DNA from 4 places in the Serratia grimesii genome. Region 2 is predicted to be linked to each of the others. Evidence: predicted binding sites of a transcription regulator. Region 2 holds the regulator's gene; each other region holds the start of a gene.
The links. Region 2 encodes CRP, which controls carbon source genes, mostly activating them, when cyclic AMP is high. Its sites were predicted from a motif close to ATGTGANNNNNNTCACAT; they were not measured.
Positions count from the first base shown of each region.

Region 1: the regulator CRP is predicted to act here: its motif matches at 2,463-2,480, upstream of SGBXF1_RS03870 (PTS sugar transporter subunit IIB).
Region 3: the regulator CRP is predicted to act here: its motif matches at 2,250-2,267, upstream of msrB (peptide-methionine (R)-S-oxide reductase MsrB).
Region 4: the regulator CRP is predicted to act here: its motif matches at 1,776-1,793, upstream of aaeR (HTH-type transcriptional activator AaeR).

Region 1 covers NZ_LT883155.1:838,371-842,583, forward strand. Annotated here, with positions in the region: gene SGBXF1_RS03855 (aldo/keto reductase) at 1-302, opposite strand, end outside; gene SGBXF1_RS03860 (SDR family NAD(P)-dependent oxidoreductase) at 348-1,151, opposite strand; gene SGBXF1_RS03865 (LysR family transcriptional regulator) at 1,258-2,172, shown strand; gene SGBXF1_RS03870 (PTS sugar transporter subunit IIB) at 2,667-2,984, shown strand; gene chbC (PTS N,N'-diacetylchitobiose transporter subunit IIC) at 2,996-4,213, shown strand, end outside.
Region 2 covers NZ_LT883155.1:4,786,233-4,790,445, reverse strand. Annotated here, with positions in the region: gene argD (bifunctional acetylornithine/succinyldiaminopimelate transaminase) at 1-121, shown strand, start outside; gene SGBXF1_RS22415 (YccS/YhfK family putative transporter) at 159-2,234, opposite strand; gene crp (cAMP-activated global transcriptional regulator CRP) at 2,289-2,921, opposite strand; gene SGBXF1_RS22405 (OsmC family protein) at 3,301-3,708, shown strand; gene SGBXF1_RS22400 (LysR substrate-binding domain-containing protein) at 3,711-4,213, opposite strand, start outside.
Region 3 covers NZ_LT883155.1:2,918,475-2,922,687, forward strand. Annotated here, with positions in the region: gene chiD (chitinase ChiD) at 58-1,338, shown strand; gene SGBXF1_RS13750 (YeaC family protein) at 1,377-1,649, opposite strand; gene msrB (peptide-methionine (R)-S-oxide reductase MsrB) at 1,713-2,126, opposite strand; gene gapA (glyceraldehyde-3-phosphate dehydrogenase) at 2,475-3,470, shown strand; gene SGBXF1_RS13765 (D-hexose-6-phosphate mutarotase) at 3,549-4,213, shown strand, end outside.
Region 4 covers NZ_LT883155.1:4,598,827-4,603,039, forward strand. Annotated here, with positions in the region: gene aaeB (p-hydroxybenzoic acid efflux pump subunit AaeB) at 1-231, opposite strand, end outside; gene aaeA (p-hydroxybenzoic acid efflux pump subunit AaeA) at 231-1,166, opposite strand; gene aaeX (p-hydroxybenzoic acid efflux pump operon protein AaeX) at 1,174-1,377, opposite strand; gene aaeR (HTH-type transcriptional activator AaeR) at 1,811-2,722, shown strand; gene SGBXF1_RS21515 (hypothetical protein) at 2,685-3,062, opposite strand; gene SGBXF1_RS21520 (zinc ribbon domain-containing protein) at 3,059-3,346, opposite strand; gene uriH (uridine-preferring nucleoside hydrolase UriH) at 3,555-4,213, shown strand, end outside.

The DNA.
Region 1 (4,213 bases), 1.1 Mb from region 2:
AGCCCGTGGTTGTTGGGTTGTTCGCTCATCGGGAAGAACGCCTTGGTAGCGATCACTATATCGTCTCGGCGTGCAAAGTCCTTCAACGCGCGCCCGAGAATGAGTTCGCTCTCGCCAGAAGAATAGATATTTGCAGTGTCGAAAAAGTTAATGCCTGATTCCAGAGCCGCCCGGATGAAAGGACGGGCTTGATCCTCCTGCAATACCCAAGGGCGCCAGCTAGGTTCCCCATAAGTCATACACCCCAGACAAAGTTTGGAGACTTTCAAACCGCTATTACCAAGGCGAACATAGTTCATCATCTTCCCTCCTGGGGGCGTCGGGTTGGGTAAATACAGGGTTATCTCTCAACGAATTCCGGCGATGGTATAACCGCCGTCCACCAAAATACTTTGCCCGGTGACAAAGCGGGCATCATCCGTTGAAAGCCAGACGGCGACATCACCGATGTCTTCAGACTGGCCCAATCGTTGGGCAGGCGTATGTGCGATGAACGGTGTGAATGCGGATGGATCAGATATGCTGCTATGGGCCATTGGTGTGTCGATGATGCCGGGATTGATGTTGTTGATCCGGATAGCTTGATTGCCATATTCGAGTGCAACCGCGCGGATCAGCGCATCGAGCGCGCCCTTGCTGGCAGAATAACTTGATGAGCCGGCAAGCGCGCCTTTGGCAAGCCAGGACGAAGTATTGACGATCACACCGCCTGAATTTTGCGCCAGAAAAGTCTCGACCTCGTATTTAATCGATAACCAGACACCTCGGAGATTGGTGGCAATCACCGTATCGAAATCTGCGCTGGTTTGCTGATGGATAGGGGCAAAGTTGCCGAGAATGCCGGCGTTGTTGAAGGCAATATCAAGTCGTCCGTAGTGAGAGGTCACTGTGGCGAGCAGGCGGCGGACATCCTCTTCCTGCGAGACGTCCGCAACGACGGCCAGCGCATCTCCGCCAGCGAGAGAAACCTCATGGGCGGTGGCATCTAGCTCAGCGTAACGACGCCCAGCCAAAGCCACTTTTGCCCCTTCCCGGGCATAGGCCAGTACTGCGGCGCGCCCGATACCTGTCCCCCCGCCGGTGACCAGTACGACTTTGCCTTCCAAACGTTTGTGCGGGGTGGTATGTACAGAATCAGCGTATTGAGTCATGGCATTAATACTCAGTTATTGAACACCTCGCCATGCTATGTTGTTGCAAAAAAGATAACTATCCGTTAAAAATTCACTTCACTATTAGATTATTTATATCAATCCAATGAAAAAAACCGACTTGTCAGGGCTGGCGGCCTTTGTGACCATCGCCAAAGAGCGCAGTTTCAGGCGAGCTGCCGCCAGGCTTGGCGTTACACCGCCGACACTCAGTCATACCATGCGTGATTTGGAGGCGCAGGTTGGCATCCGTTTGTTGAATCGGACTACACGCAACGTATCAACAACAGAGGCGGGCGAGCATTTGTTGTCGAAGTTGGCTCCGGTATTTGCCGATATCGATACGGCGCTGGAGAGCCTGAATACCTTTCGCGATCGGCCACAGGGGTTGGTGCGGATCAATGCGCCACGAACGGCAATCGAACTTGCGCTGGTGCCGCATTTAGGGCGACTGGCCCGAGATTACCCAGGAATTACGCTGGAAATTGTGGCGCAAGAGGGCTTTGCCAATATCGTTGAACAAGGCTTTGATGCCGGTATCAGGCTTGGCGAGGATCTACACAACGACATGCGAGCTGTGCGCGTTACTCCTGATTTACGAATGGCTATTGTGGCAACACCTGAATATTTCCAACAGAATGGAAAGCCAAATCATCCCGAAGACCTGTTGAATCATCGCTGTATAGGATGGCGAAAAATTGCTTCGGGAGAACTCTACAAATGGAAGTTTCAAAAAGGTGCTCAAGTGCTTTCTGTTTCAGTGAATAGCTTGCTGATACTCGATGATGCGAGATTGATGTTGCAGGCCGCGTTAGATCACGCAGGCATTGCTTTCGCCATTGAGGAAGAAGTGAGTGAACATCTGGCAGCAGGGCGGCTGGAGCAAGTGATGGCCGATTGGTGCGCACCATTCCCAGGTTTTTATCTTTACTATCCGAACCGCAGAAACCATCCCGTAGCATTGACGACGGTGATCAACGTAGTGCGTTATCCCAACCAGGTGATCCGTCCCGAAGAGTAATGTGCTCTGCCTGAGCCCGATCAGTCAAATTCCTTTCCCCAAAACACCAATCATTTACCACCGCTGTAGCATCGCTTGCATCGTCATATCTTGATGATGCGCGCTAATCAAGGTCGAACTATTTTTTGTTCATCAATCACTCGATGGATGACCCCGCGCATAGAATTATCCATAAACATTCTGCATGTTTATAACTTATTGTTTATAATTGTTATTTGTTTGTTTTCGATGAATTCATTCAACAATTAAAGGTTATTTGGGAGATGGATCACACTATTTTTTTATGTGAAATGTGAAGAGGGTCAATCGACAAGGTCAAGCAGAGACGGTTCTTTATACTGATGGCTTACCGGTCCACTTCGATGCCTCCGTATACTGTCTGTAACCAGGGCAACGTAACGGAAGTTTTCATAAGGAATGTGCGTGAGGCAATAGCTATTGCATCTGGCAAACAAATGACATGGGGCTTTTTTGATTATCTTGAGGGACTTGGTATGGAAAAGAAAAAAATCTATCTGTTTTGTTCTGCCGGTATGTCGACTTCCCTGCTGGTTTCGAAAATGAAAGCGCAAGCCGAGAAGTACGAAGTGCCGGTGATCATTGCCGCTTATCCTGAGGCACTGGCGGCAGAAAAGGGCGCTGAAGCAGATTTGATCCTTCTGGGGCCGCAGATTGCCTACACGCTTGCCGAAGTACAAAAACAATTGCCGAATAAGCCCGTTGAAGTGATTGATTCTGCTTTATACGGCAAGCTCGATGGCCTTGGCGTGTTGAAGGCTGCGGTCGCCACCATAAAAAAAGCTAACCAATAAAGGGGACTGCCGTGAATACGTTAATTGCCTCGTTGGAAAAGGTCATACTGCCTTTTGCTGTGAAAATTGGTAAACAGCCCCATGTTAATGCCATCAAAAACGGGTTCATTCGTTTAATGCCACTGACGTTGACCGGGGCGATGTTCGTTCTGATCAACAACGTGTTTCTCAGTTTCGGTGAAGGGTCGTTCTTCTTTTCATTGGGCGTGCGGCTGGATCCGTCCACCATTGAAACGCTGAATGGCTTGAAGGCCATCGGAGGCAGCGTTTATAACGGCACCCTGGGCATTATGTCCCTGATGACGCCATTCTTTATCAGTATGGCTTTGGCTGAAGAGAGAAAGGTCGACCCATTAGCGGCAGCACTGCTGGCGGTGGCTGCCTTTATGACCGTAACCCCGTTCAGCGTCGGTGAAGCCTATGCCGTTGGCGCTAACTGGCTGGGTGGTGCCAACATCATCTCCGGTATGGTGATCGGCCTGGTCGTGGCTGAAATGTTTGCCTTTGTGGTTCGCCGCAACTGGGTGATCAGCCTGCCAGACAGCGTACCTTCTTCAGTGTCGCGCTCGTTCTCTGCGTTGATCCCGGGCTTTATTATTTTGTCCATTATGGGTGTGCTGGCTTACTGCCTCACGCTGTGGGGAACCAACTTCCACCAAATCATCATGGACAGCATCTCCGCACCGTTGGCGAAAATGGGCAGTGTGGTGGGATGGGTATATGTGATGTTCTCCTCGCTGCTGTGGTTCTTCGGTGTGCATGGTTCGATGGCACTGGCGGCATTGGACAGCGGTATCATGACCCCATTCGCACTGGAGAACGTTGAACTCTACAACAAGTATGGTTCTGTCGAAGCTGCGGTGGCTGCGGGTAAAGAGTTCCACATGTGGGCGAAGCCGTTCGTCGACTCCTACATCTATCTGGGCGGGACAGGTTCAACGCTGGGGCTGATTATCGCTATCTTCATCGCTTCACGCCGTGAGGATTATCGTCAGGTCGCCAAGCTGGCAACGCCATCAGGTATCTTCCAGATTAACGAACCTATCTTGTTCGGCCTGCCGGTGATTATGAACCCAGTGATGTTTATTCCGTTCATCTTGGTTCAGCCAGTATTGACGATTATCACAACGGTGGCTTATTACACCGGGTTGATTCCGCCAATCACCAACATTGCACCATGGACCATGCCGGTTGGTTTGGGAGCATTCTTCAACACCAACGGCAGTATC
Region 2 (4,213 bases):
GATTCTTAACGCAGGGCCAAATGTCATTCGCTTTGCCCCTTCACTGGTTGTGGAAACTCAGGACATCGATGACGGTATGGCATTGTTTGAGTTGGCCGTGCAGGATGTGATTAACGCTTAATGCGTTGTCTTGATAACGGGGGCGCCATACGGCGCCCTTATTGATCGCGGAGTTTACGCTTCAGCCAAATGCCATGATGTGGGCGTTGGCTCCAGGCCAATGACGAGATGGTATGCATGACGCTCAGGTGCGACAAAATACGCCGCAGGTGGCGTTCCATTTCGGTCACCGGCATATCAGGGTGCAAATCCGGCGGCTGCATAATGCTGTTGCCACTGCTTGGCCCGTCGTACTCCAGCCGTTGCTGACAGCTTTGCAGCGCAATCTCACAAGATTGCAGATATTCCTCCGCCAGTTTTGGCGTCAGCATATAGTGCTCGCGCGCCAGAATAGTCATCGCATTAAGGTGTTCGACAATAAACTGGCTGTGTGTCACCCACAGGCGCATATCCGCCAGATAGCTCGATTCAAATCCCGGTTCCTGCATCGCCTGATTCAATGAGGTGAAAAGCGCATTGTGCGCCTGATTGACCTGCATACGGGCATAGGCCAGTGCACTGGGGTCGGGTTCTTGCTCTTCCAGCAGCAAACGCAATGCCTGTTGATCGTTCTCCAGCGCCTGGTGGGCGTTTTTACGCAGCAAGCCGCTTTGCCACTGCGGCCACAACCAGATGGTGCTACCGAACACCAGCACACACCCAATCAAGGTATCGATCAGGCGCGGTACCAAGAAATGGGTGCCGTTTAGCGCCAGTAATTGCAAGGTGTAGACCGCTGTCACCGTAAAGCCAATCACCGCCAGCCCGTAGTTTTTACGCGAGACCAAGTAGGCGAGCAGAGTGATCACCAACATCACGCTGAGCGTTTCTGCCTCAGGCAGCTGCAATTGCAGCAGGCCAGCAGCGATCACCAGCCCGACCAAAGTACCGAGTGCACGGTGCTGGATACGTACCCGGGTGGCGTTATAGCCGTTCTGGCTCACCAGCATGATGGTCAACAGGATCCAGTAAGGTTTAGGCAGGTTGAAAACCATCCCGAGGCTACTGCCCGCAGCAAGTGTGACACCCAATCGCGCCGCATTGCGCAGGGCGTTGGATTTGAATGACAGATAGCTGACCAAGGCGGGCCAGAAAGGCAGGCGGTTTTGATTGGCCATCAAATCGCGACGGTAAAGTGGGTGCTGGGTGCGCAGCAGACGGGCGATGCGACTGAAATGGTAGTAACAGAACTGCCCAACCGGGTTGTCTGGGTGCTGCGTCGCCACTTTTTCTAGTGCCGCCAGTTCATTGTCCATATTGAAGCGCTGAGAATGCTGGTGATAAAGAATATCGTGCGCCACCGTGCGCAGGCGGCCGGCAATCACCTGTGCATTACGGCGGATGATCGCTTCGGCTTGGCTCTGTTCCACCAGTTTTTGCACTTCTTCCGGTAGATGCAGGCTGACGGTAATGTGTTCCTGCAAATCCAGTGCGACCTGAAAAGTACGCTGCAGGCGCTTTTGCTCGAGGTTACTGGCGTGCGGTAGAAAGTTAAGCTGCTGATACAGCAGGGTGATTAGATCCATCACTTTTTGCTGGCGCACCAACAGGGGCGGTAACGCGGTCTGTGGATCGGTATGTTGGGTCAGCAGCGAATATTTGGCTTCAAAGTAATCTGCCAGTTCCAGATAGAGCTGATTGAGCGACTCGCGCATCGGTTGCTCTTTCCACAGCGTGAACCAAAACCAGGTAAACAGGCCGTACCAGGCTGTGCCCACGACGTATAGCAACGGTGCGTGCCAAAGCGGAACTGTACCGGCCATGCTGAGAGAAAAGATGGCAGCAACCAGCGAGGCGGGTAGCAGGCGGGCATGTAACGGGCTGATTTCACCGCTTACGCCGAGGAGCAGCGCCAGGCCGAGCATCAGTACCGGCAACGGCAGGTGCCACAGCAATGCTTGCTGCAATAGCAGGCTGCTGAGTGCAAATAGCGAACCACCGACGATCAGGCGTTTGAAGAAGCGTTTGTGAGGGGTATCCAGCCCGGCAATATTACAGCAGGCAGGAACCAGAGAAAATAACAGTCCGTATTGCAGTTGGCCGATCAACAGGCCGAGTAGCACTGGCAGGCACAGCACCAGCGTTTGCCGCAGTGCGTAATTGACTTCCGGGTGGTAAATCAGTCGGCGCCACATGATGACTTGGGGCATAAAAAAACGGCGCGAAACATCGCGCCGTTTTTTCAGTGATTAACGCGTGCCGTAAACGACAATAGTTTTGCCGTGCGCGGAGATCAGGTTTTGATCTTCCAGCATTTTCAGAATACGGCCAACGGTTTCACGTGAACAACCGACGATCTGGCCAATTTCCTGGCGAGTAATTTTAATCTGCATACCATCAGGATGGGTCATGGCATCAGGTTGTTTTGCCAGGTTCAGCAGTGTTTGCGCGATACGGCCTGTAACGTCGAGGAAGGCGAGGTTACCCACTTTCTCAGACGTTATCTGCAGACGGTTTGCCATCTGGGCTGACAGGCGCATCAGGATGTCTGGGTTGACCTGAATTAGCTGGCGGAATTTCTTGTAGGAAATTTCAGCCACTTCACAGGCGGTTTTCGCCCTAACCCAGGCGCTACGCTCCTGACCTTCTTCAAATAATCCAAGCTCGCCGATGAAATCCCCCTGGTTAAGGTAGGACAAAATCATCTCTTTACCTTCTTCATCCTTAATCAGCACCGCGACGGAGCCTTTAACGATGTAGTAAAGCGTTTCGGCCTTTTCACCTTGGTGAATCAGCGTACTTTTGGATGGATATTTGTGGATATGGCAATGAGACAGGAACCATTCGAGAGTAGGGTCTGTTTGCGGTTTGCCGAGAACCATTCGCTGTTATCCTCTGTTGTTATCGCTGCCTTGTGTCACAGGGGTCAGAGTTCCCTGTAAAACCTGTTGTCGCCGTTGTTTTAATGGTGGCTATCAGCAGATTTTGAGGCGTGTCATAAATATACGCTGTCGCTCTAGCATATTAACTTGCCGGGAGAGCTGCAAGCTACATTCTGTTAACATACCGGTAAAGGAGCCTTTCCCTGGGAGTTTCCCTGAAATCAGTGTCCCGGAAAGATTTATTGCGGCTCTGTTTGTAGCACAGAGTGAGGCGGGTGTCTTGTGTTGTCTCGCTTCAGCATGATTAGCATCAGGTTCCGTTGCCAGTTTCTATGCGAAAGCGTACCCTGATTTTAAGAAATTAACCGGAGTGACCAGCATGCAGGCAAGAGTTAAGTGGGTGGAAGGGTTAACGTTTCTGGGTGAGTCCGCGTCTGGCCATCAGGTATTGATGGACGGCAATGCGGGCGATAAAGCGCCTAGCCCGATGGAAATGGTGCTGATGTCGGTGGGGGGGTGCAGTGCTATCGATGTGGTGTCGATCTTGCAAAAAGGGCGTAATGATGTGCGCGACTGCGAGGTCAAGCTGACTTCTGAACGACGTGAAGAAGCACCGCGTTTGTTCACCCATATCAACCTGCATTTTATCGTGACCGGTAAGGATCTGAGTGACAAAGTCGTTGAGCGGGCGGTGAACCTCTCGGCAGAGAAATACTGCTCGGTGTCATTGATGCTGAGTAAGGCCGCCAGTGTGACTCACAGCTTCGAGATCCGCGACGTAGCCTGACCCTACCAGCTGTAGCGTTGGCAATGGGTACGTAATAAATCGAGAAATCGCCGCGCCGTCACTGTCAGCGGCGATTTTTGCGAATACAGCACGCCATATTGCGCCTGTGGCAAAGTGTCGATAGGCAGGATTGCCAATTTTCCCCGCAAAGAGAATGGGTTGCTCATCGCCCGCGCCACGATAGTCAAACAGTCCGTTTCCAACACCATGTTCAGTCCACAGACTACAGAATCCGAACGAATCGGCGCATGGGTCAACTGTTGATAAAAGTTTCCGAGTACTGACTGTAATTGATGATAATACCCCATGTCGGTTTCCGGCAGCAGCCACTTGGCTTGCCGCAAATCATCCAGCGACGTTGCCTGCGCCAGCGGGTGCCCATCACGTGCGATAATGCAAAATGGCGCGTTGAATAACGGCTCATGACACATTTCTTCCAGCGGAAGTCCTGGGCTAACAGTGCCGACGACGAAATCCAGTCTCCCCTCACGCAAGGCCGGCAACA
Region 3 (4,213 bases), 1.9 Mb from region 2:
GCTTTATGTTACCGCCTTAGGCGGTTTCGGTCGGCCTTGCCGACCAAAGGAGATGACATGGCATTAACCCGTAAGCTGCTGCCTTTACTGGTAGCGGTACAGCTTGGTATGGCTGGAACCAGTATGGCTCACGCTGCTTCTTATCTGTCCGTTGGTTATTTCAACGGTGGGGGTGACGTTACTGCAGGCCCCGGTGGCGATATCAATAAGCTGGACGTCACACAAATCACCCACCTCAATTACTCATTCGGCCTGATCTACAACGACGAGAAGCAGGAAACCAATCCGGCACTCAAAGATCCCGCTCGTCTGCACCAAATTTATCTGTCACCCAAAGTGATGGCCGATCTGCACTTGCTGCCCGTTCTTCGTAAGCAAAACCCTGAACTGAAAGTGTTGCTGTCCGTTGGTGGCTGGGGTGCTCGCGGGTTCTCCGGTGCTGCTGCGACACCTGAAAGCCGTGCCGTTTTTATTCGTTCGGTACAGCAGGTCATTAAGCAATATCACCTGGACGGAATCGACCTCGATTGGGAGTACCCGGTGAACGGTGCCTGGGGCTTGGTCGAAAGTCAGCCGGCGGATCGCGCTAACTTCACCTTCTTGCTGGGGGAACTGCATAAGGCTCTGGACAAAGGCAAATTGCTGACCATCGCCGTCGGCGCCAACGTGAAAAGTCCGCAGGAATGGGTGGATGTCAAGGGCATTGCGCCCTACCTCGACTACATCAACCTGATGACCTATGACATGGCGTACGGCACCCAATACTTCAACTCTAATCTGTATGACTCCAAACAGTGGCCGACTGTCGCTGCCGCCGATCGTTACAGCGCCAATTTTGTCGTGGATAACTATTTGGCCGCAGGGTTAAAGCCCGCGCAATTGAACCTGGGTATCGGTTTCTATGGCCGGGTACCAAAACGGGCGACAGAACCGGGTATAGATTGGGACAAGCCAGACGCGGCTAAAAACCCAGTCACCCAACCCTATTTCACTGCCCGTGAAATTGCCGTGTTCAAGTCCATGGGCTTGGATCTGACCAAGGACAGCTATTTCAAATACAACGATATCGTCAGCAAACTGTTAAACGATCCGCAGCGGCGCTTCACCGCACATTGGGACAGCGATGCTCAGGTCCCTTATCTGACGATGAAATCTGCCGAAGGCAAGCCGCTATTTGCTATTTCGTACGAAAACCCGCGCTCGGTTGAGCTCAAAGCGGACTACATCAAAAGCAAAGGGCTGGGGGGCGCGATGTTCTGGGAATATGGTGCAGATGACAATAACCGGTTGGCACATCAACTGGCGGAATCACTGGGAATTAATAACGTGAAACGTTAAATCAACGGGGCGATGGCAGCATCGCCCCGCTGTCAGATTTACTGCGGCTTTAACTTGACCAGCGGTTCTGCAATGAACTGCTGTTTCAGTTCTTGCTTACTCTTCATCACTATCTGGCCGTCAGTGTCGATGCTCATATGCTGCGGATCAGTATTGTGCAATGACTGCCACAGCATCACCGCCTGCAGGCTATTTTCTTTCTGTTCCGGGGTCAACGCGACACCATCCGGCCATTTACCCAATTCAACCGCCAATACCAGGCGTTGATAGATTTCCGGCGTCATGGCGGCAATCAGATCTTTCACGTCCATCAGAGCCCTTCCTCACTCGTGGAAGAATAATTAGCTGAATCGATTTTTCTAACTGAATAATCGTTAGCCTGCCGTTTTTTCACCGTTCTCGCCGTCGGTAAAGCTCAGCGACGCGGAATTAACACAAAAACGTTCGCCGGTCGGTTGCGGGCCATCCGGGAAAACATGCCCCAAATGCGCATCACAATGACCACAGCGAATTTCAACGCGATGCATATTGTGCGTATTATCATCAAGATAACGAATAGCATCGTCAGATACCGGCTCATAGAAGCTTGGCCAGCCACAACCGGAGTCATACTTGCTGTCGGAGTAGAACAGCGGCTGGTTACAGCACAGACAATGGTACACGCCCTCGCGTTTGTTGTGCAGTAATTTACCGGAATACGGAGCCTCAGTACCACGCTCTTGGGTCACATAACGTTGGATTTCATTCAGTTCCGTGCCCGGATGGTCAGGGGTTGTCTCTTTAGCCATTTGTGCGATTCTCTGAATGTGGATAATGTCAACGAAAACAATGAGTAATAATAACAAAAAATTAACAACACTGCAGCGGTTTTTGGCCTAAACTGTAGCCCATAAAGGTCACGCCATAACGATATGTGATACCGATCACATATATTAAACAGGCTGACTTTATACTTAGCGGTTTGACCCCATATAACGGATGAGGCCGAACGCAAACGGAATGTGCAATAAGCACTCAAACCAGCGTCCCAGGTTTGATTTGCAGCAAGAATTGACACGATTCCGCTTGACGCTTGGTAAGGTTTTTGTAATTTTACAAGCAACCTTTTATTCACTAACAAATAGCTGGTGGAATATATGACTATCAAAGTAGGTATCAACGGTTTTGGCCGTATCGGTCGCATTGTTTTTCGTGCTGCTCAAGAACGTTCTGACATCGAAATCGTTGCAATCAACGACCTGTTAGACGCAGAGTACATGGCTTACATGCTGAAATATGACTCTACTCACGGCCGCTTCAACGGCACTGTAGAAGTTAAAGACGGCCACCTGGTTGTTAACGGCAAAACCATCCGTTGTACCTCAGAAAGAGATCCGGCTAACCTGAAGTGGAACGAAGTCAACGTTGACGTCGTTGCTGAAGCAACAGGCCTGTTCCTGACTGACGAAACTGCGCGTAAACACATCGCTGCAGGCGCTAAGAAAGTTGTTCTGACTGGCCCATCCAAAGACGACACTCCAATGTTCGTTATGGGTGTGAACCACAAATCCTACGCAGGTCAGGAAATCGTTTCTAACGCTTCTTGCACCACCAACTGCCTGGCACCACTGGCTAAAGTTATCAACGACAAGTTCGGTATCGTTGAAGCGCTGATGACCACTGTGCATGCAACTACCGCAACTCAGAAAACTGTTGATGGCCCGTCTCACAAAGACTGGCGCGGCGGCCGCGGCGCATCCCAAAACATCATCCCTTCTTCTACCGGTGCAGCTAAAGCTGTAGGTAAAGTTATCCCAGAACTGAACGGCAAACTGACCGGTATGGCGTTCCGCGTTCCAACTCCGAACGTGTCTGTGGTTGACCTGACTGCTCGTCTGGCTAAACCAGCTTCTTACAAAGAAATCTGTGCTGCTATTAAAGCCGCTTCTGAAGGCGAGCTGAAAGGCGTGCTGGGCTACACCGAAGACGAAGTAGTTTCTACCGATTTCAACGGTGAAACTCTGACTTCTGTATTCGATGCTAAAGCCGGTATTGCACTGAGCGACACCTTCGTGAAACTGGTTTCTTGGTACGACAACGAAACTGGCTATTCCAACAAGGTTCTGGATCTGATCGCTCACATCTCCAAATAATGGATTGATGTTAAGTGATGATGAGGGCGACATTTGTGTCGCCCTTTTTTGTTTCTACGGCGAACAAAAGGCAATCTGATGAACGAAAAGATTTTCACCCTACCCGTTACCGAACAAATTTCACCTTACATCAGCCAGCGTCAGCTCGACGAACTGCCTGTGGTGGTGGTTTCCCACCCCAAAGTACGCGCAGCAATCTCATTGCAAGGTGCGCATCTGTTGGCCTGGCAACCTAGTGGTGCAAAACCCGCTATTTGGCTGAGCAACAACACGCCGTTTAAAAAAGGAAATGCCATCCGTGGTGGCGTACCTATTTGCTGGCCCTGGTTTGGTCCGGTGGCAAAACCCTCGCACGGTTTCGCCCGCAATCAGCCATGGGGCCTAACGGCGCATGACGAAGACGAGAACGGTGTCATCCTGACATTCACACTGAAAGATAATGAGCAAACTCGCAGCTTATGGCCACACGCTTTTACACTGATTGCCCGCTTCAAATTGGGTGAAGAGTGTGAAATCGAACTGGAATCCCATGGCGACTATCAGGCAACCGCTGCACTGCACACGTATTTCCAGATCGGTGATATTGAACAGGTTAAAGTCGCCGGTCTCGGTGAGCCGTATATCGATAAGGTAGCTGGCGGCTCAGAAGCGCGTCAGGTGGGCGATGTGACCTTCGTTGGGCAAACTGACCGGGTTTATACCAAACCAGATGCATTCAGCCTGATCAAGGACGCATCGCTACA
Region 4 (4,213 bases), 190 kb from region 2:
AAAGCAGCCGATGAATGTGCCGATAATACGCAGCCAACCGCGATGGCGAATAGCACCGGAAAAAGGCTCGCCGCCCGCCGCAAAGGCCGTACCGGCGGCCACGATGGCGGCGGTCATCGCCGACCAGCGTGGGGTTTCCAGATTGAGATGGAAGCCGACGAACAGCGCAAACACCACCGCAAAACTGAGCTTGAAGGCAAATCTCAGCCGGATAAAGGTTGGGTTATTCATTAACCGAACTCACGCAGCCGATGCATCAAACGCACAAAAGGTGAGCCGCTATCGACAGCGCGATCATTCTTACCGGTGATCACCACCGTGGCGGTGGTCCCGGCCGGATAAGGGTGTAACTGGTCTTTATCGTCCAACAGAATTTTCACTGGCACGCGCTGTGCCAAACGCACCCATTCCAGATTACTGTCGATTGACGCCAGCCCTTTACTGTTCACGGTGCTGCTACTGTTGTTAACGGCAGCGGCCACGCTATCCACGGTGCCGTGCATAATACGGTCACTGCCCAACGGAGTGATCTCTGCACGATCGCCTTTATTCAGGCCATTGAGCTTGGTTTCTTCCAGATAGGCCAGAATGTAGAAGCTGTTTTTCTTCACCAGTGCCACAGCCACTGAACCACGTGTAATGTATTCGCCAGCGTGTACGTTCAGGTTGGTGATCCAGCCGTCAGCGGGTGCACGTACCGTGGTGCGTTCCAGATCCAGCTGCGCCAGTTCGCGCGTCGCTACGGCCTTCGCTAACTGATGTTCGACCGTCTGCAGTACGTTATTCGCCTGATCGATCTCTTCTTGCGACATCGCCTGCACACCTAAGCGTACGCGGCGGCCGGCTTCACGCCTTTTTTCCGCTGCCAGCGTCTGGTAATAGGCAACATCGGCGCTGGCTTCCGCCAATGCCTGTTGATAACGCGGCTGATCGATAACCAACAGTACCTGCCCTTTCTTCACCAATTGGTTATCCACTAACGGCACGTCAGTCAGCAGACCGGTGACGTCCGGGGCTATCGCCACTACGTCAGCGGTAAACTTGGCGTCTCGTGTCCAGGGGGATTCGGTGTAGAACACCCAAGCTTTGAATATGGCGATTATCCCCAGCAGGACCAGAATCAGTGTGATCGCGATTCGGGCTATTTTTATTGAAAAATTTTTCACAGCGACCTCAAACGAAAAAACATGAAATCAGATAGAACAAACAGCAATACAGCGCGGTATTAAACAACGCTGGATGCCAGACAAAATCGTAAATCCCAGTGGGCTGCAGCAGACGGCGCAGCAAAAAAAACAGCGCCAGCGAAACCAGCAACTCAAAAAAGACCGGGGGAAACGACAGTCCGAAAATGACCATAACCGGAAGCAAACTCATCAATTTTTCCTTATCACTCACTGCACCGGGCGTTAACCTCCATACCCGTCATCTTTCAAGTTGCAGTGTTGTTACCTGCACTCGCTCACCCCAGTGACTTACTAAAGTAAGCGCCTGGGGATGAGCGAGCTGGGCGCCTAACTGCAACTTGAAAGCTATAGGGTATATCTCCATTCACATTCTCTTTACATTTTAGCTGACACGCACCACAAATTCCGGCCCAGACAGGTCAGGAACCTGAAAAAAGAGTAAACTCTGGAACGTACATCCGCGATAGGAATTGCGAGGATACCGGAGGGTTCGGCCACTATGACGCTGCCGATCACACTCGCGCGTTGATAAGGTCTTTCCACCCGACTACGTTATATTAGCTTGCTTACTATCAACTCATCAACAATCTGTGATCTAAATCACTTTTAAGCCAGAGTGAATAATGGAAAGACTAAAACGGATGTCGGTATTCGCCAAAGTGGTTGAATGCGGGTCGTTTACGGCGGCTGCGCGTCAGCTCGATATGAGCGTTTCATCTATCAGCCAGACCGTCTCCAAACTGGAGAATGAACTACAGGTTAAACTGCTTAATCGCAGCACACGCAGTATTGGCCTGACAGAAGCCGGGAAAATTTACTATCAGGGGTGTCGCCGCATGTTGCTGGAAGTCAGCGAAGTGCACGAACAACTGTACGCATTTAACAATACGCCGACCGGCACGTTGCGTATTGGCAGTTCATCCACCATGGCGCAAAACGTATTGGCCACCATGACCGCCGATATGCTGAAAGAGTATCCCGGCCTGACAGTGAACCTGGTCACTGGCATCCCAGCACCGGATTTGATCGCCGATGGACTGGACGTGGTGATTCGCACGGGTGCGCTGCAAGACTCCAGCCTATTTTCCAAACGCCTGGGTTCAATGCCAATGGTGGTGTGTGCCGCCAAAAGCTATCTTAGCCAATACGGTACGCCACAAAAACCGAGCGACATGGTCAATTTTTCCTGGCTGGAATACAGCGTGCGACCGGATAGTGAATTCGAGCTGATCGCACCGGAAGGCATCAGCACACGTATTGCACCGCAAGGGCGTTTTGTCACCAACGATTCACAGACCATGATCCGCTGGTTAAAAGCCGGGGCAGGCATTGCCTATGCACCGCTGATGTGGGTGATCGAAGAGATCAAACGTGGCGAGATCGAGATCCTTTTCAAAAGTTATCATTCGGATCCTCGCCCGGTATATGCCGTGTACACCGAGAAAGATAAACTGCCACTCAAGGTACAAGTGTGCATCAACTACCTTACCGATTACTTTAAGCGCGTGGGGGAAGTCTATCAGGGCTATCGCTAAGCAGAACACGGCGCACCAAGGCACCAAGTACCAGTAATGCCAGCATGCCTAGCCCCCAGATCAACCAGACGACATATCCCGCCCAGGTAAGCAGCAGCGGGAAAGAGCCCGCCAGCCAGTTCCCCAGTTGCTGCAACCATGGTAACCCGCTATCCAACAGCGTCTGCGGAACCAGGTTGAGCAAACCGGTAAGCTGTGGCGCCAACTGCGCCGACCCACTCTGCGCTAGCCCTGTCAGTGCAGGTAGCCAACCCAAGATACCAGAGGCTCCCCACGCCAACAGCGTCCATAACGCCATGGCAACCAACAGCACTATCACACTCCATCCACGTTTCGTCATGACTGTCCCCCATTGACCGCCTTGCCGCATTGTTGGCAAAAACGGCTGCCCGGTGGCAGCGGTGCAGAACATCCGTTGCATTGTGATGCTGCCGTCTCAAAAGGTTGCCCACAACGGTGGCAATAACGCGCACCGGGCTTGTTAGGCGCCTGACATTGCAGGCATTGTGGCCCCTGATCGCCATACTGATTATAACGGTTGCCATGATGCCCCCGGCCATGTCCCGAACGTTGATGCACGCCACCGAAACCGCCTTGCCCCAAGAGCTTTTTCAACATGCTCATCGCGCCTCTCCTCTCTGCATTTCGCCAGGCCTCACAATAAACCCTGGAGTAAACTCCAGGGTAAAGTGCCATGAAGGGGATTTACGTTTCATTACATCACCGAATCAGCAACGCTTTGATGTGGTTAACAAAAAGCATTATCGGTCATTACCTCGCCTGCCGTCGGTGCGCTATGCTGCGAGAACCTCTCCCTGCATCAGGAATAAAAATGAAAAAAATCATACTGGACTGCGATCCAGGGCATGACGATGCGATCGCCATGCTGCTGGCCTGGGGTAACCCGCAGATTGATCTGCTGGCGGTGACTACCGTAGTAGGTAATCAAACACTGGATAAGGTCACCCGTAACGCACTGGCCGTCGCACGCATCGCCAATATTACCGGCGTGCCCTTTGCTGCCGGCTGCCCGCGCCCGCTGGTACGCCAGATAGAAGTCGCACCCGATATCCATGGCGAATCCGGCCTGGATGGCCCAGTGCTGCCACAACCAACATTGGCGCTGGAACCCTGCCATGCGGTAGATCTGATCATCGACACCATCATGGCTCACCCGCCAGGTAGCGTGACGCTCGTCCCGACCGGCGGCCTGACTAATATCGCAATGGCGGTGCGTAAAGAGCCACGCATTGCCGAACGCGTGAAGGAAGTAGTGCTGATGGGCGGCGGCTACCACGTGGGCAACTGGAGCGCGGTGGCAGAATTTAATATCAAGATCGATCCGGAAGCCGCGCATATCGTATTCAATGAAAAGTGGCCACTAACCATGGTCGGGCTGGATCTGACCCATCAGGCGCTCGCCACGCCAGAAGTCTGTGCCCGTATTGCCGCTATCCAGACCGGACCGGCCAGGTTTGTCGGTGAACTGCT